2 regions of the Lysinibacillus sp. NPDC097231 genome follow, and region 2 is predicted to be linked to the other one. Evidence: a T-box and tRNA genes for the amino acid it is inferred to sense, from the RefSeq annotation. Region 2 holds a T-box; the other holds one or more tRNA genes.
The links. A T-box is a leader RNA that pairs with one kind of tRNA and senses whether it is charged. The one in region 2 lies ahead of argS (arginine--tRNA ligase), so its partner is inferred to be a tRNA-Arg.
Positions count from the first base shown of each region.

Region 1: it encodes a tRNA-Arg, which carries the amino acid that the T-box ahead of argS (arginine--tRNA ligase) is inferred to sense. The anticodon was not compared.

Region 1 covers NZ_JBIWDH010000006.1:109,689-119,646, reverse strand. The annotation lists gene ACIQXF_RS06230 (metallophosphoesterase) at 1-23, shown strand, start outside; gene ACIQXF_RS06225 (protein adenylyltransferase SelO) at 372-1,832, shown strand; gene ACIQXF_RS06220 (hypothetical protein) at 1,949-2,104, shown strand; gene ACIQXF_RS06215 (DUF2639 domain-containing protein) at 2,345-2,512, shown strand; gene ACIQXF_RS06210 (YqjF family protein) at 2,575-3,270, shown strand; gene ACIQXF_RS06205 (hypothetical protein) at 3,447-4,109, opposite strand; gene ACIQXF_RS06200 (SDR family NAD(P)-dependent oxidoreductase) at 4,204-4,950, opposite strand; tRNA gene ACIQXF_RS06195 (tRNA-Arg) at 5,171-5,244, shown strand; gene ACIQXF_RS06190 (stalk domain-containing protein) at 5,914-7,251, shown strand; gene ACIQXF_RS06185 (hypothetical protein) at 7,776-8,204, shown strand; gene ACIQXF_RS06180 (CamS family sex pheromone protein) at 8,544-9,662, opposite strand.
Region 2 covers NZ_JBIWDH010000002.1:97,733-107,690, forward strand. The annotation lists gene ACIQXF_RS02260 (DinB family protein) at 1-74, shown strand, start outside; gene ACIQXF_RS02265 (ABC-F family ATP-binding cassette domain-containing protein) at 198-1,802, opposite strand; gene ACIQXF_RS02270 (FAD-dependent oxidoreductase) at 2,593-4,479, shown strand; T-box leader at 4,850-5,069, shown strand; gene argS (arginine--tRNA ligase) at 5,126-6,805, shown strand; gene ACIQXF_RS02280 (TcaA NTF2-like domain-containing protein) at 7,251-8,378, shown strand; gene recQ (DNA helicase RecQ) at 8,387-9,958, shown strand, end outside.

The DNA.
Region 1 (9,958 bases), on a different contig from region 2:
GTCATACGTTTACGCGAAAATAATTTAACAAAAACGCTTAAGTTTTTAGAAACTCAAAGCGTTTTTCTTTTACTTTCATTCAGTTGAAGACTCCCACCTCTATAGTTGATGAGATGAATGCGATTTTGATTACCTTTTCAGTGGGTGTCCAAGCACCTACTGAAATAGAGGAACTCAGTCTAAGAACGCCACGTCCTGTGGCTTTACCGAAATGACCGACATCGTGTCGGCCCTCACGCAGGCCTAGGCACAATTCAAAATCCGGACGCAATTACGCCAAGGCGAAATTGATCTAAACAAATGGTAAAAATGGCTATGAATTGTTTAGGATGAAGTAGAAACAATAATATAAAAGCATCAAAGGAGAAAACATGGAAAATACAATAGGATGGAATTTTGATAATAGTTATGTCCGTCTACCAAGCATTTTTTATACTTCACTCACTTTAAATCCAGTACGCTCCCCAAAATTAATAATGCTAAATGAACCAGTCGCAAAATTACTTGGGTTAAACTCAGACGCTTTGCAAAGTGAAGAAGCGGAAGCAATTTTTGCTGGTAACGACATACCGACTGGTGGCATGCCTATTGCACAAGCTTATGCAGGCCATCAATTTGGCCATTTTAATATGCTTGGGGATGGAAGAGCCCTATTGCTAGGTGAGCAAATAACTCCAAAAAATGAACGATTTGATATCGCACTTAAAGGCTCCGGTAGAACCCCTTATTCACGTGGAGGAGATGGTCGTGCTGCACTTGGTCCAATGCTACGTGAATATATTATAAGTGAAGCTATGTATGCTCTCGGTATTCCGACCACTCGATGTTTAGCCGTGATGACAACAGGTGAAACGATTATTCGCGAAACCGAACTTCGAGGTGCTATTTTAACTCGGGTTGCAAGTAGCCATTTGCGAGTAGGAACTTTCCAATATGCGGCACAATGGGGGACTGACGAAGAGCTTCTAATACTGGCGGATTATGCATTGGAACGTCATTATCCTCATGCTGATGATACCCCAAATCGTTATCTATATCTACTTCAAGAAGTCATCAAGAAGCAGGCGTCTCTCATTGCACAATGGCAGCTAGTTGGTTTTATACACGGTGTCATGAACACAGATAATATGACGATTAGTGGTGAGACGATAGATTATGGTCCCTGTGCTTTCATGGATACTTATGATCCAGCGACAGTCTTTAGCTCTATTGATCGACAAGGTCGTTATGCTTACGGCAATCAGCCCAATATCGGTGGATGGAATTTAACACGATTTGCCGAGGCATTATTACCGTTAATTCATGAAAATCAAGAAGAGGCAGTAAATCTTGCTCAAGGGACACTAAAACTATTCCCACAGCTTTACTATGCTAACTGGTTAGCAGGTATGCGAGCGAAACTTGGAATTTTTAATGAGGAAGAACAGGATACGGTACTAATAGATGAGCTTCTCAAGCTAATGCAGCAATCTCAGGCTGATTATACGAATACATTTATCGCATTAACTTTCAATAAACTGGATGACTCAGCACTTTTTAACACAAATGAATTTAAAGATTGGCATGAAAAATGGCTAGCAAGACTGGAAAGGCAACAAGAAACAAAGGACATGTCCCAACAATTAATGCGCAATCTTAATCCAGCAGTAATCCCACGAAATCATCGTGTGGAAGAGGCGTTAGAGGCTGCTGTTGAACATGGGGACTTCAGTGTGATGGAACGATTATTAAATGTTCTTGCATATCCTTTTGCACATACTAAGGATCAAATGGAATATGCCACATTACCAGCACAATCGAATCAACCATATAGGACTTTTTGTGGCACATAAGCTAAAACGAGGGATAATTTCCCTCGTTTTTTTATCTTCATTCAGTGGGTGTCCAAACACCACTGAAATAGAGGAACTCAGTCTAAGAACGCCACGTCCTGTGGCAATTTATCTGTGTGAAAGCGAAGCGACAGCAACAAGGTTTTATCTGTGCGAAAGCGAAGCGACAGCAACAAGGTTTTATCTGTGCGAAAGCGAAGCGACAGCAACAAGGTTTTATCTGTGCGAAAGCGAAGCGACAGCAACAACAACAACAACACACAACTGAGTGACCAACATCACGTTGGCCCAAAGCCTCCGGCGGATGTCACGGATTTTAAAAGTAGGCCTGCACGATGTAGGTCAGTTAACCGTTGTCATAGGAAGTGACGGTTTTAGGTTAACTTCCTACAAACGGCACAATTTCAAAATCCGGACGCAATTACGCCAAGGCGAAATTGATTTCATATAATTGTCACGACACAAATTCTTGAGCATACGCTATGTAAGAATAAAAGTGAAGGAGAATGTATATGGTGCATAAATACTCAAAAGGTTGGTTTGTTAAGAGACTTCGAGAACATGGAATTTTAGTGCATCCACAATATAAAAGTCATTTAGGTCTTTTTAAAGAATCTGAATTACGCAATTTATATTATCAATATGTGGAAAAAGAAATGCTAGAAACAGAACAAAAATAGTGCTGTTTGTTTGAATAACTCCTGAGTAGGAAAGAATTGATTCTACAGGAGGGGGTTATTGGATGTGGAGCAAAACTTGGATTATGACGCAAATATGGCAAGATGTATTGTTTTTGCATTGGCCAGTATCGCCTAATGAACTGGAGCCGCATATCCCGCAAGAATTTAAGCTGGATCTCTATGAAAGTAATGCTTGGCTTAGCGTCGTCCTTTTTAAAGTAAAAGGACAACGAATGAGATATCTACCACCATTTCCTGGGATAGATTCTTACCTACAACTGAATGTCCGTACATATGTTACATATAACGGCATGAAGGGTATCTATTTCTTTAACTTAGATGTTACGAATCGATTTATTGTCCAATTAGCTACAAAGGCCAGTCTATCCTATCGCCATTCAAAAATAGCTTTAAAGCAAAGGGATAATATTTTTTCTTTTACAAGTCTATATCATGGATTAAGATCAATAGATGAGAGGTTAAGGGTTTCATATCAACCGATTTCAAGTGAAATAATTAGTTCCACCTTTGAAAAATGGATAGTGGAACGTTATCATTCATGGTCAAAATCGAAAAAAGGCATACTTCGCATAGATATAAATCATATGCCATGGCAACTGCAACCAGTTCACATTAACATTAAAAGCAATACGCTAGCTCCTTTTGTGAAAGAAACGATACAAGGGATTCAACCGATTGCTCATTATTCGAAGAGACAAAAAGCTAGAATTTTTTCACCAGTTTTGGAAAAGCAATAAGATGTTGAGACAAAAGTGTTTCAGCCAACAAAAAAACCGAACTATTCAATGATACACTCATGAAGTGTTTCGGAATAGTTCGGTTTTTCTATTATCGTGTTTTTGTTAATTTAGAGATTAATCGGCTTTATGAAGGAACCATTTAGTTATGTCCCAGCTTCTTATCTTCATAACATTTAAAAGAGGTAACAAAATTGCATGACAATCGCGCCAGCAATCATATCTGACATATCGAGTGCCTCTGCTTCTATATCATCAAATATTTGTACATCCGATTTATAGTCTTTCTGAATCATTGTTACGGCTTCGTTTTTTGTTAAAGCTAAATGTGTATAGAACATTTTTTGTAATGCCTCTATACTCAAATAAGGATTGATTCTATTTAAAAATACTGCGATATCGTCAGCATTCCGATACCATTCCTTTTCTTTTGCATCTGCTGTTTCTGAATCTCCTTTGGCAGCCGCAGTCACTAACTGTGCTGCAATAATAAGGTGTTCTTTAATCAACTCAGCGTATCGATCAGCAATTTGGTCGCCATAAAATGGCCGTATACAATTACCTAAGTCTATCGCGTTCCGTAACAATAGTTCCTGCACAAAAGGTATATCAGGTAAGTTAAAGACAATACTGATAATTGTCATCCTCGTCCAATTCACGTGCTCCATCCATAACAGACGATTCATTGCCATATAATCGGCTTCTGCTTTACTGATACAGCGACGATGATCATTTTGTTGCCGTAAAAAATGGCGCATAGGTGCAGTATATTGGGTGTATGGAGCACGATAGAGCATGTTTAAAGGATTTACGTAAAATCCGTATGGATATGAGTACAATGTATATCCACTCCTTCAAGTGCTTTATTCTAGTTTAGAATACTCTGAGGTACTCTAGAATATGAAAGAAAGTTTATGAAAGGAGTGGATAGGGTTATTCTTCATACATCATTTTCTTTGTCATTCCACCATCGACTGTAAGATTGATACCCGTTACAAAATTATTCGTTGGGCTTGTTAAATAGAAGCAAGCCTGCGCAATGTCTTCGGGTACCCCTACACGCCCAGACAAATGCTGCTCGTGATCAATCTTACGGAGCTGTTCATAATCACCTGTTTCAATCCAACCAGGCGATATACAATTCACTGTAATATTATCTGGACCTAAAGAACATGCTAATGCATGTGTTATTGCAACAATACCACCTTTAGTTGCAGCATAAGCTTCTGTGTTTGGCTCAGACATTTCAGCCCGTGTAGAGGAGAGAGAAACAATAGAGCCACCATTGTCATTTGCACGCATAATTTTGGCAGCCTCTCTTGCACAGAAAAAAGCGCTCGTTAAATTCGTATGAATAATATCATTCCATTCACCCAACGTTACGTCGTAAGCAGATTTATGTTGAAATTTCCCTGCATTATTAATTAAGATATGAATAGTACCAAAATGATCGACGACTTTTTGCATTAAAGAAACAATGTCCTGCTCTTTCGTAACATTTGTCTCAACAAAAAGAGCTGAATAACCTTGTTCCAGCAAATCCTTTTCCAATTGCTGACCATTTTCTCGATTTACATCAGCAATTACAACCTTGGCACCATTTCTTGCATACGCAAGTACAATGCCTTTGCCAATCCCTTGCGCACCACCAGTTACAACTACTACTGAATCTTTAAACATCTTCATACCTCCATTTTTTTGCTTTTAATTATTTTAGCAAAAAATCGCTTATTTTTTGAAAAAGCAGTATTTAGAAATAGCATAAAATAAGTATTAAGTTCATATAATAATCATTGTGAGGCAAACCTTGCCTTCATAGTAAAAATAATGTTGACATTATTCTATAAAGTATATATAATAAATATTGTCCTTCCTATAGAATACATAGCAACGACATCATGTCTCAGTAGCTCAGCAGGATAGAGCAACGGCCTTCTAAGCCGTCGGTCGGGGGTTCGAATCCCTCCTGGGACGTCTATAAAGCAGTCACAAACCATTGAAACAATTGGATTTGTGAGAAACTAGGGATTCGGTCGGGGCTTCGGTCATTGATGCAGAATCCCTTTTTTATTACCCTAAGAAATTATGTGAACATCGTACCGAAATTATCTTCCAATTCAATTGAATGGAGGATTTTTTTTATGTCCAAAAGTCGGGATTATTTGATGTAGACTTCACACTGACAACTAAGGAGCTTACCGCTTCTATCAAAGAAGAAAAGACTGCCATAGCTCGCTACAAGTCCTTTTCAGAAGCGTTAGGAATATAGTTAATCAAATGGAGGGTGTGATTAAGGAAGAGCGTAGCAAAGCTGATTCATTTCAACTTTGAGTTAGCTTATAGAAATAATCGTAGCAAGTTGATAGAGCCATTAACGAGCCTTTGGACGTTGAAATAGATTTGGCTTGGGCTTGTATCAATGGACTTTAGGAAGCTACTTATTTCACAAAAAGGTAAAAATCCAACAATCACTATTTACAACCCTTTCACTGAATATATATGTTAGGGCTATCATTTATCACTCAACCCTGTTAAATGAAAGAAACATTGAATATTACCACTGTCCCAAATATTGGGTTTATGGTAACATATATCTGAATCTCTTAACTTTAGAAAATATGAAAGGAAGTGTAATAATCAGATATGAAAAAGATATTGAAACCATTGATTAGCGTTATTGTCATTGGTGCCCTCTCTCTAACTATAAATTTAGATAAAAATGTATTAGCTAAGGATATTGAAAATACATGTAAGTATGATTCGGCATCGAAGGTCAACCCTAATTCTTCCACAATGAACTGTTTGTTAACCGAAACAGCACTGAGTTATGATGTTCCTCCTGAAATTGTGAAGGCAATAGCGGAAGGTGAAAGTGGAAATTGGCGTCATTTCGATAGTAATGGTGAAGTGATTGTGACAGCCGATAATGGAATTGGCATTATGCAAATTACAAATCAAGCCGGCTACAATCAAGATAGACTAAAAAGTGATATTGTCTATAATATTCAAGCTGGTGTAGAGACTCTAGATAAAATGTTTAAGCGGAAGGATTTACCTAGCATCAACGGTGGGGAAAGAGATGTACTGGAACATTGGTACTTCGCTATCATGGCTTATAACGGTACTAAGCCAGTAAATAGTCCAATTGTCCAAGCAACTGGTGAAAGAAATGCAAATGCCTATCAAGAAAGAATTCTCCGAATTATTGAGAAATTGGAATTAATAGACTTAACAGAGCTGCCTTTTTTACGTGAACATTTTCAATATGACTCTAACAGCAGGGAAAATATTAAATTTTCAGCGATGAACTATCCTTTTGATTTACCATTAACAAAATCAAAGTATTTTTTTAAAACAAATCAAAAAGTTAGTGCAACAACAACTAATGTAAAATTTAGGACAAGACCTTCTATGGATAGTCCTTTTAGTACTTTACGTGAAGGCGAAATTGTTACCATTACGGGTCCTTTTGAATATGAAGAAGTATCAACGAAGAAAAACCATTTTGTTTGGTATCCTGTGAAAAGAAATGACGGGACAAAGGGGTATGTAGCATCAAGTTATTTAAACTACTCAGCTTCAACGCCGCCAACACCTACAACTCCAACTCCAGTTAACGCTAGTGCATCACTGGGAGTATCAATTTACATAAACGGTGAGAAACAATCATTTAGTAATCAAGCGATAATAGAAAACGGTAGTACATTAGTTCCTTTAAGAGGTATTTTTGAATCACTTGGTGCTAATGTCCAGTGGAATCAATCTACTCAAACAATTGATGCTTCAAAAGGTAATATAAAAGTATGGCTGAAAATAGGTTCGAAAAATGCTAAAGTAAATGATAATGCAATAAATTTATCAGTTCCAGCACAAGTTAAGAGTGGAAAAACGCTTGTTCCACTTAGATTTATTAGTGAGTCATTAGGGGCAAATGTCCAATGGAATCAAAAAACTCAAACGATAACAATTACTGGAGATTAAAATAATGGAAAAACGGAAAAAGAAAAAAGGGAAATTCCAACTTTAAAAATAGGGAAAACTTTTTCAGATGACCAAATAGAAGTTACAATTAAAAAAATCGAGTATATAAAAGATGGTCTTAATAACGGATTTTATGTGTATTTATTTGTTAAAAAAAAACGGTTGCGTTCATAGCAATCGTTTTTTTGTAATTTACTGCTGTTGCAATTCAAAAAGTATTTAGTTGAATTAGCTTACAGCAATAATCGTAGCAAGCTGACAGAGTTATTTAACGAGCCTGTGGACGTTTATAATATAGTAGTGGAATCATTTACACAGGGTCTGATTGGAGCTACAAAGTTGATCGTTTTTTTTGCGTTGAAACTGTGTGAACCCAAAGCCCTCGATTCTGAATGACGCTTTCTGCTATTCTGACCTTACACGCAACTTTTTTTGTTTTGGAAAAATAATGGGTAATTTTCTAAAAGATTGTTACTATTCAACTAACGGAGCAGAATGGTTGAATAAGATATACGAGGGGGAGTATGGTGAAAAAGATAGGATTACTAATTTCTTTTTTTCTTGTATTAATGGCTGGATGCGTAAAGGAAGATGAGAATCTAAGTGCAAAAGGTGAAATAGCAAAAAGTCATTTAGAGGAATTAGGATACAAGATTTTATCTTTTGAATCAGAGGATGTTTTAAGATTTTCTAAAGCACAATTAGAAGTGTTACCATACAAAGCGATGTGGGAAGTCCAAAGTGTGAGTCCTGATAAATATATATATAAAAATATAGATACTGTTGATTTTATAGTGAGAAATCACCCTTTAGATGACTTATTTGATATGGGCAAAACGAGAGTAACTGTGTTTATTTATAATGATGAAGTTATTGGTGGTTTATCGTCACCAACATCAAAATACAATGATGTAGTTGGTGGATGGTACTCCATTGACGGAAAAAATCCTTGACGGGATACAACCTGGGATTGATTGTTAGTTATTGAACTCCCATGGAAGAACTTAACATCTTTCATTTTCTGTGGTGAAGTGCTAATTTTGCGCTTCATGGGTGGCTAATTAGGTTATATATGTAAACGGTATGAATTGTATTTATAACAGTACAGCAGAATGAAAAACACTTGAAACCTTATGAATACTAGGTTTCAAGCGTTTTTTTGTTTTTGTAGATAGTTTGAAAATCGTATAGAACATAATAAATACAAATTAGCTAAACAAAATGTAAACATGGTGAACAAAGAAAATATGAATAAACATTGATTTCTATTACTTCATCTCATTCTTCCATTTTTATATTGGAGTTGCATAAAGCTGTTTTTTAATTGGATCCCAAAGGATAATCCCAACATCTTGTTTTTGATCTATAATACGAATAGTAATAGGAATATAATCAAATAAAATAGTATTTAATTTATCACCAGTGAATTGTAAAAGACCAATCAATTCAGTATCCTTTATTAAAGGCACGTTAACATCTATTTTTAAATCAATTAATTTCCCATTTTGATATCTAAGTTTACCAATTATTTTAGGATTTAAATGTTTAAAACCTTTTTGAATATCTTCTTTGAAATTTAATAATTTATCATAAGTATCTTTGTCTAAACTATATAATGAATCTGAAGGGAATGTATAATTTTTTATATCTATATCAGTCCATTCATCTATTCTATTTCCTCCTTCTGGAATAAATGTTTCAGCTAAAAATATTCCTGGAATTATATCGTTTTTATTTGATTCTTGATATAAAGTTACATAAATAGGGACATTAGGTATTTTTTTATTGTTTCTAATATCTTTAATTATAATTTCGGCTATTTCCTTACCGTAATTTTCTACATCATTTACATTATCATCGTTACTATCGACTTTAACCTGATCCGTATAAACTAAACCTTTATCATCAGTTACTCTAATGTCATAAAATTCATTTAAAGATATGGCTAAAGACATTCCTTCTACTTTTCCATTTTCTTTGTTAATAAAATTTTGTTCTAATACATGAGATAATATCTTAGGATTATTTTTTTCATCCTCTAAAACATCTCCAGTACTATTTTTTATAGAGGGGTTTAAACCAAAACCTTCTTTTGATTTTCTATCTAACCATTGACTAATAATAGTTTTATCTAAATATTGACCTTCCTGCATATAAAACTTGTTTGTAGAAAAGTGATTTACTGATAAGTCCATTAGTCCTCTCTCAATTTCATTTACATTTAATGAATTGTTTATATTACTTAGTATCAATCCTCTTGAAACATTAAACTTTGCAGGTTGTTTAATTTCATATATTTTCTTTTCTTGAAATGTTGATATATCATTTTTAACAACTTGATCATCGTTACTACAAGAAACTAAAAACAATAGTGGTGTTATAAAAAACAACATACTCTTCCGTATATCCATTTATTAGATACTCCTTACCGATTTATATATAATTGAAACCTATATTTCCATTTTAGGGAATTCAGAGTAAGAAGTACATACCAAAAAACAGACAACCAAATTAGTTATCTGTTTAATATTCGACCACTCATCGATGATAAAAATAATTGGGGAAAAACAAGCCTCATTGTTAACCTTATACAAAATCAAATACACCCCCAATGAATTTTCTTATGCCTCTAAGTAACCAGAAGATTAATCTGAAGGGTAAGAAAATTAATTCTGGGATACAAAATAGTACATCAAAAATGAAATCT
Region 2 (9,958 bases):
TGACAGTGCTCCTACGTCAAGCAGATTTACCAGTACCAGGCGTAATGGGTCCTACGAAGGAAATGCAAAAATAAACAAAAAATAATCTGACAGTTGCTTTATAAGTAAAGAAAGTTAGAATCTACAAGGCACCCATAAGAATTAAATCCATACAAAATAACAGGGTTCTCCTTTTTAATAGGAGAACCCTGTTGTTATTAGCTTAAACCTTGGCTATCTTTCCATTCAAGGAATTCATCATAAGTTAATAGTTTATCTAAAATTGTGCCGTCTTCACGGATTTCGATGACACGGTTCGCAATTGTTTGGATGAACTGATGGTCATGAGATGTGAAGAGCATTGCACCTTTGAAGCGCATTAGTCCTTCGTTTAGTGCCTGAATAGATTCAAGGTCAAGGTGGTTCGTTGGTTCATCAAGTAAAATAACGTTTGCTGTTGCAAGCATCATTTTAGAAAGCATACAACGTACTTTTTCTCCTCCTGATAGTACAGAAGGGGATTTTTTTACTTCCTCACCAGAGAATAGCATACGACCTAAGAAGCCGCGTAAAAAGCTTTCTGTTTCATCATCAGGAGAATATTGGCGTAACCATTCCACTAATGATTTCTCTGAACCTTCGAAGTATTTATCGTGATCATTTTCAAAGTAGCTTTGAGATGTTGTTACGCCCCATTTGAACGTACCAGCATCTGCTTTTCTTTCGTCCATTAGGATATCAAGAAGAGCCGTTTTTGCCATTGGATTACCAAGTAAAATGATTTTATCTTCTTTGTTCATTGAAAAGCGAATATCTTTAAATAGTGTTTCGCCTTCATTGCTTGCTGTAAGGCCATCCACTGTTAACACATCATTACCGATTTCACGTCCAGTTTGGAAGTTGATGAATGGATATTTACGGCTAGAAGGTTTAATGTCGTCAAGCTCGATTTTATCCAGCATTTTTTTACGAGAAGTCGCTTGGCTAGATTTCGAAGCGTTCGCAGAGAAACGAGCAACGAATGCTTGTAGTTCTTTAATCTTTTCTTCTTTCTTCTTGTTTTGGTCTGCCATCATTTTTTGTGCTAATTGGCTAGACTCATACCAGAAGTCATAGTTCCCAACATATAATTGGATTTTTGAGAAATCAAGGTCAGCAATATGTGTACATACTTTGTTTAAGAAGTGACGGTCATGGGATACGACAATAACCGTATTTTCAAAGTTAATTAAGAATTCTTCTAACCATTGGATTGCCTTTAAGTCAAGGTGGTTGGTAGGCTCATCTAGTAATAGAACGTCAGGTTTACCAAATAGAGCTTGTGCTAATAATACTTTGACTTTGTCAGAACCTTCAAGGTCAGCCATTAGCATATAGTGAAGCTCATCGCCAATCCCTAATCCGTTTAATAATGTTGCTGCTTCTGAGTCAGCTTCCCAACCATTTAGGTCAGCGAATTCACCTTCTAATTCAGCAGCACGCATGCCATCTTCATCAGAAAAGTCTTCTTTTGCGTAGATAGCGTCTTTTTCAGCTTTTACTTCCCAAAGACGTTTGTTCCCCATAACAACTGTATCTAATACATTGAATTCATCGTATTCAAAGTGGTTTTGTTTAAGGACAGATAAGCGTTCGTCCTTACCCATTGATACGTGGCCTTCCTGGGCTTCGATTTCACCAGAAAGAATTTTTAAAAATGTTGATTTACCGGCACCATTTGCCCCGATTAAACCGTAGCAATTCCCTGGTGTGAATTTTATATTTACGTCTTCAAATAGTTTACGATCGCCATAGCGAAGACCTACATTACTTACTTGAATCATGCAAGTTCCTCCTTTTTTCACAATGGCACTAGTATATCATGAAATATGTTCCATAGTCTATAAACATTATTAAACCAACGTTTATCGTATTTAAAGTATTGATTAGCCAGGACTCCTTTAACAGCTACTTATATACTGAAACTGAATAAAGATACAGACGCCGTTTCCATCTTTTCTATAGGTGTAATTTTTCGAGAGAAAGAGGATAGTATCTTTGGTTAATTTTTTACCATAAGAAAACAATTACAAAGACCTACAATATTTTGATAGGTTCCATTTGCTTCAATACTACATTATCGACTAGAATGGTTCTATATCTGTTTTTTGTTTTAGGTTATACATACATCTTTATCGTTTCTTGTGTGCTTAATGCATTTGAATTCTTAAAGTGAAATTCTGCAATTGCAGCCCCTGCACTTCACCTCTACAAATGCCGGTATAGGTAACTGTCAGTAGAAGGTTATCATTCATAATATTTTTGTGCCGCATCGTTCGGAAATGATATCACTTGTTCGGACGATAGAAAATGAAACCCACATTTTGAACTTATCACGCTGAGTTCTTCATGTTAAAGAGGGATTCGTTCAGCTGCATGAATAACTATTTTGAATATCGGAACTGAAGCGACCTTCTAGGTTTGCTACGAACCCACGTTAATGTATCAATTCATCAAGCTAATGTGAAATCGTTAATAAATGTAACAAAAACCATGTTCAACTCGTCTTTTAAAGGTGAACATGTTAGTATAACAAGAGATTCAGATGGGAATTTTATCTATTGGAGGTATGTTATGGGTAAGGGCTTGCTGTGGTCAGCCATTTTAATAGTAGTAATTGTACTAGGAATAGGAAGCTATTATCTAATTTCAGAAATTAGAAGTGAGATGGCCTATAAAAAACTTGTGGAAAACTTTGAAAAGCCAATTCCTATAAAAAACATAGATGAAGAATATGATGTGATTGTTATTGGCGGAGAGCCAGAAGGAGTTGCGGCGGCAGTATCAGCAGCTCGTAATGGGGCTAAAACACTGCTAGTAGAAAATCGTGAGGATTTAGGAGGGCTATTTACGTATGGAATGCTAAATTTCCTTGATATACCTCGAAATGACGATAAAAGATCAGTCAGTATGGGCATTTTTAAAGAATGGCACGAGCTGGTAAAAGGCAAAGATGCATTTGGCATTTTAGGTGCTAAGGCGGCCTTTAAAAAGCTTGTCGATGACGAACCAAATTTAACGCTTTCTGTACAAACGGAAGTCATGAATGCCAATGTTGATAATCATCAACTAACATCTGTGAAATTAAAAAATAAATATGGTACGTATGTTGTGAAAGGTAAGGCATTCATTGATGCAACACAGGATGCTGAATTTGCTGCAATGTCAAAAGTCCCTTTTTTCATGGGTGGAGAAGATATTGGCATAAAGGATAAAAGAATGGCTGTTACGTTAATGATTCATTTGAAAAATGTTGATTGGGATAAAGTGAAGACAGCAGCAAACTCTAATACTTTCGGTGGTGCTCACTTAAATGATTCAGTTATGTGGGGGTTTACAAAGCTTCATGATGACTACAAGCCTGTGGAAGAAGGTACGAGATTACGAGGCTTGAATTTAGCAAAAGTAGATGATGAATATTACATTAATGCTTTACAAATTTTCCACATAGATGGCTTGAATAAACACTCGAAACAGGAAGCAATCGATAAAGGAAAGAAAGAGACAGAACATATTTTACGTTATTTAAAAGAGCAGTTTCCTGGCTTTGAAAATGCTGAGATTGTGAGCTATCCAGAGGAACTATATGTCAGAGAAACAAGACATATTTGGGCAGAGTACCAATTACCGATGTCCGATGTTTGGAAGAATAGCGATCACTGGGATAGTATTGGCTTAGGTGCTTACCCGGTTGATGTTCAAGCACAAACACCTCATGATTATGGATATGTAATTTCGGCTCCAAAGCAATACGCCATTCCTTTCCGTTCGTTAGTACCTAAAGAAATCGATGGCTTGCTCGTGGTGGGACGTTCTGCAGGTTATTCATCGCTCGCAGCAGGCAGTGTACGTGTGGTTCCAACGGGTATGGTGACAGGAGAAGCGGCAGGAGCAGCTGCAGTATTAGCTATTAAACACGATGTGAGCTTTAGAGAAATGAGCAAGAACAAAAAGCTCATCAATACCTTAAGAGAAAATTTAAAAAAACAAGGGGCTTTTGTGGATCAATTTTCTGTGGATTATCCATATAAAGATGAATGGTATGATAAATCGATTCAAACATTAATCAATTACGGACTCGTTGTTGGTGGTTACTCCAATGACTTATTCGTTGAAGATAAGGCAACAAAGATTAAATTCGCGAAAATGCTAAAAGAGGGCATTCTACGTGCCTACCCAGAAAAGACGAAAGAACTGGGAGATAAGCTGGATACCGTTATCTATAAAGTAGCTAATAAGGAAAAGGATCCGATCACAAGAGATGAAGTTGCAGATTTCTTGACGGAAGTACTTATAGGCAAGTCAAGTACAAATAGCTGGGATTTATTGATTGAAAAAGGTATTATCAGTGGAAAATTAGCGCAAAGAATTTCAGAAAATAAGGAACTACAATTAAAAGAGATGTATGCCATCATGGCTGAGGTCATTCATTATGCAGAAAAGGAACATTCTCACTCGTGAGGAATGTTCCCTGGCAATATCATATAGGTTCGAAATAAAGTTTAAAATAAACGATAGAAACTCCACTTTGAAAAAATTCAAAATGGAGTTTTTTCTTTAAGTACAAATTTTATAATCTTGCTTACATTTATGTGTCTTATTACAAAGAAATTTACCAGTATGTCGGCAGGCTTTTTTGTTACGCCACAGTAGGGGAAGGTAATCGAATCAAAGTACAGCTAAACCTTGCGACCCAAAGTAAGGAAGCAAGCTGCTTAATGTATATGCTCTCTTTGTTATGTAAATCCTTAAAATGGATGTAAATGGTATGTAAGAAAAAAGACCTGTTGACTTAAATAGGGGACTACTGTAAAATGTTTCAAAATTAAGGATAAATTCGATGAAAAAGAGAGTAGTTTATGGAGCAACTGGAAAGCGAGTTAGGGGCGGTGTGAGCCTAATACAGGAACCATAAATGAAACGCACTTTGGAGAAGATTCTCGAATTAGTAGTAGAGAATATCGGGGAGTCACCTCGTTAGCAATGGAAAGTGGTCATTTGATATGGCAACTAGAGTGGTACCACGGGATAACTATGCTCTCGTCTCTATTTTTTAGAGACGGGAGCTTTTTTATTATTAATAAAATAGAAGAAAGGAAGATAAGAGATGAACATAAATGAACAAATAGCTAAAAGTATTGCTGTTGCATTAGATAATCAGCTGACAGAAACAGAAGTTGTACATTTATTAGAAAAACCGAAAAATTTGGAGCTAGGGGATGTAGCTTTTCTATGCTTTACCCTTGCAAAAAAATTGAGAAAATCGCCTCACATTATTGCTACAGAGATAAAAGACAATGTGGAATGTAATTACATTCAGGATGTTCAAGTTGTTGGTGGATACGTCAATCTATTTTTACATCAGTCCATCATTACACAACAGGTGCTTAACAAAATATCAACAGAACAACATTTATACGGGAGCCAGCAGCAATCGAAGGGAAATATCGTTTTTGATTTTTCTTCCCCTAACATCGCCAAGCCTTTTTCCATGGGGCATTTACGTTCTACAGTGATCGGCAATGCTTTAGCAAATATTGCCGAGAAAAATGGCTATAAAGCAATTCGCATAAATCATTTAGGGGACTGGGGAACACAATTTGGTAAATTAATTGTTGCCTATAGACGATGGGGAGATCAACAAACGATTAAAGCTGCACCAATCGCGGAATTATTAAAAATTTATGTGAAATTCCATGAAGAAGCAGAGAAAGACGATTCACTTAATGATTTGGCACGTGCCGCCTTTAAAGCATTAGAGAATGGTGACGAGGAGGCGCTAGCTCTATGGCAATGGTTTAGAAATGCATCATTAGAAGAATTCAAGATCATTTATCAGTTGCTTGGAATTGACTTTGATTCATTCGATGGGGAAGCCTTCTACAATGATAAAATGGCCGCGGTTGTGAAAGAGTTAGAAGACAAGGAGCTACTTGTAAAATCTAAAGGGGCTTATGTTGTGGAAATCGACAATATGCCTCCATGTTTAATGACTAAAACAGATGGTGCTACGCTCTACGCGACTCGTGATTTAGCGGCTGCTTTTTATCGTCAACAGCAATATAACCCAAAAAAGATATTTTATGTTGTGGGTAATGAACAATCTCTTCATTTTAAGCAACTATTTCACGTTATAGAGAAAATGGGCTATGATTGGGCAACAGACTTACAGCATGTGCCTTTTGGGATGATTCTTAAAGACGGTAAAAAAATGTCCACTCGTAAGGGGAAAATTGTTTTATTAGGGGAGGTGCTGACTGAAGCGATTGCTACGGCGAAGCGCAATATTGAGGAAAAAAACCCAACGCTAGGGAAAAAAGATAGTGTAGCCCATCAAGTTGGTGTAGGAGCGGTTATTTTTAATGATTTAAAAAATGATCGTCTACATGATATTGAATTTTCAATTGAGCAAATGATGAATTTTGAGGGAGAAACTGGCCCATATATTCAATATACTCATGCTCGAATCACATCTCTTTTAGAAAAAGGCAATGTAAAAAGTCACGAGGTATCTTTTGACAAATTAGGTGAGCAAGCATGGCCAGTTATTTTATTACTAGAACAGTTTCCGAAAGTGGTTACCAATGCATTTGAGCAAGCAGAACCATCACAAATTGCCAGATACTCCTTACATGTAGCTCGTTTATTTAACAAATATTATGCTCACAATAAAGTTTTAGCAGATGAAGCGCTACAACAATCACGTTTAGCATTTTGCCAATGTGTAGCCATTATTTTAAAAGAATCATTAGCATTATTAGGGATTGAAGCGCCAGAAAGTATGTAGGATCTCACAACGCATCTACTTCATCGAGGTAGATGTGTTATCTTCATTCAGTAGGTGTTTGAACACCCACTGAATGAAGATAAAGCCTCCGGCGGATGTCACGGATTTTGAAAGGAATTAATAAAAGGATGTTAGCCTAAACCCTTCGCATCCTGCGAAAACGGCTAACTGACCTGCATCGTGCAGGCCTGAGCACAATTCAAAATCAGGACGCAATTACGCCAAGGCGAAATTGATTTAAAAATAAATTTCCTTTTTAATAATAATATTTTGAATGTTGATTATAAGTCATTTTTCATAGCAAAGCTAAAAAAGAATTCCTTTTTATAGGTATAACGAATTGCATAAAAGAGGTTTGTCGTATTTTTATAGTATATGATTTAAAATAATATTATTATGTAAACTTGAAACGTAGGAAAACCTTGTTTATGATAGAAAAGAAAAGATGTTAAAAGAAAGTTTTGGTGAACGTATGCGGAGAAAGATGCTCATTCTTGGAGCAACAGCCTTCCTATTAACAGGCTGTGGTAATCAAACAGTGGCAGAGATGCTTCATATCAAAAAATCCGAGGTGAAATCAGAAAAGGTAGTGACGAAGCAGGAGGAAAAAATTGTACCAGAGGTAAAAGTAATAGGCGAGATTGGAACTGGTGCAGGTATCATCGTTAAAAAAGAAGATGCTAAGCTTTATATTGTGACCAATGGTGCGCTTGTGGCGTCAAAACCAACTGCTCTCGTACAATTTAATAATGATAAGCTCGTGGAAGCAAATGTGCATTATATGTCTACAGCCCATAATATCGCCATTTTACAGGTTGCATCCAAAGCATCAGCAATGGTACCGACCGTATATAGTGGGGAATTAGATCAGCTAGCTGTGTATGTCGATGGCTTACCGAACATTATAAAAAAATACAGTGACAGGATAGCGGCCTATTACATAGATGTTGAACAAGCTTTACCTTTAGGGAGCCCTGTTATGGAAGCGGACAATGGTGAATTTGTGGGCATTTATTTTAATCGTCAGCAAAAAGGCGTTACACAGCCATACATATTGCCATTTACAGAGATTGCACCGTTATTGGATGAATGGATTGAAAATGGTATGAAGCCAAGTGATCGATTATCTCAATCAAAAAATTTGTATCCTTATATCGAACAGGGTGATAAAGAAGCAGTTCAGCAAGCTATTGAAAAATATGGTAAGAATGTTTTTGCCTATAATACCGATGAAATAAAGATATTTTTAGATACATTTCATAAGCATTTAAAAGCAGCGGTTGCGATACAGGATGCTAGTGTGATGAAACCTATAGTAGGCGCAGACGATTTGCAAAGTACGCTAGATAGTATGATTGCTTACTATGCCTCCAAACATGCAAAAATTCATTTTTCTGATACGACGATTAAAAATATCGAAATGAAAGGACAAAATATAATTGTTCATGCAAAAACGGAGTATGTACTAACAAATTCTGCCGGTCAGCAGGCACTTGCCAACTCTATGATGATTTATGAAATAAATAAAAATGAACAGGGCGAGTATAAGCTTATTCGCCTAACTGAGGAGTGAAACATTGGATGCAGCAAGCAAGACAAATGCTACAACATCATTTTGGCTATGATTCATTTCGTAATGGACAGGCACAGATTATTGAACAAACATTACGAGGTCAATCAAGCCTTTGTGTGATGCCAACTGGCGGTGGAAAATCCATTTGCTATCAAATTCCAGCCTTGATGCTAGATGGCCTCACAGTTGTTATATCCCCACTCATTTCTCTAATGCAAGACCAAGTGGAAGCATTACGTGCGGCAAATATTCCGGCTGCCTATATAAATAGTACCTTATCTGTGCAAGAAGTGAATGAGACGATGCAGCTTGCGAGTGCAGGTTATTTAAAATTGCTTTATATAGCCCCAGAGCGATTAGAGAGTGCATCGTTTTTACAGGCGCTATCCTATTTAACAGTACCATTACTTGCTGTGGATGAGGCACACTGTATATCACAGTGGGGACATGATTTCAGACCAAGCTACCGCGCCATTCAAAAATTATTTACATTATGGCCCGAAAAACCAACTGTTTTAGCGCTTACTGCAACAGCGACACCAGCTGTTTGTGAGGATATTAGACAATTATTAGATATTGAAGAGCATTCTACTGTGATTACAGGTTTTTCGCGCGACAATTTAGCCTTTTCCGTATTAATTGGTGAAAACAAAGAACGTTACATTAAAAATTATTTAGTGAAAAACAAAAATGAAGCTGGTATTATTTATGCAGCAACACGAAAGGCTGTTGACGCTATCTATGAGCTGTTAAGTCGCTCGGGCGAATCAGTAGCCAAATACCATGCGGGACTACCAGAGAACATGAGAATGACCGAGCAGGAGCGCTTTTTAAAAGATGAGGCGCGCATCATGGTGGCCACCAATGCATTTGGGATGGGCATTGATAAAAGTAATGTGCGCTTTGTGATTCACTATCAAATGCCGCGCAATATGGAGAGCTATTATCAGGAGGCAGGGCGTGCAGGACGCGATGGGTTACCGAGTGCATGTATATTGCTTTATGCATCAGGGGATGTCCAGACACAACGCTTTTTAATTGAACAGACGCAGGACGAGGGTCGCATTGCACAAGAATTAGCAAAGCTACAAACAATGGTTGATTATTGCCATACAGAGGGCTGCTTACAAAATGCGATTTTAGTCTATTTTGGCGAAGAAGCAGGGGCGTCTTGTGGTCGTTGTGGTAATTGTAATGATGGACGAGAAACGAAAGATGTAACTGTCGATGCTCAAAAGGTACTGGCGTGTGTTGTGCGAATGGGACAAAAATTCGGTAAGACGATGGTTGCTCAGGTGCTAATTGGTTCCAAAAATCAAAAGATCGCTGAGTTTGGTTTTGCGCGGCTATCAACTTACGGCATTTTAAAGGGCAAATATTCGTCTAAGGATGTCTCCAACTTTATTGAATTTTTAATTGCAGAGGGTTTATTAGCCGTTAAGCATGGCACGTTTCCGACCATCTATGTATCAGAGGGAGGCAAAGAGCTGCTACTTGGGAATCGAACAGTCATGCGAAAAGAAGCTGTTACGGTGCGTAAACTTGTAGAAAATGACCCATTGTTTGAACACTTACGTCTA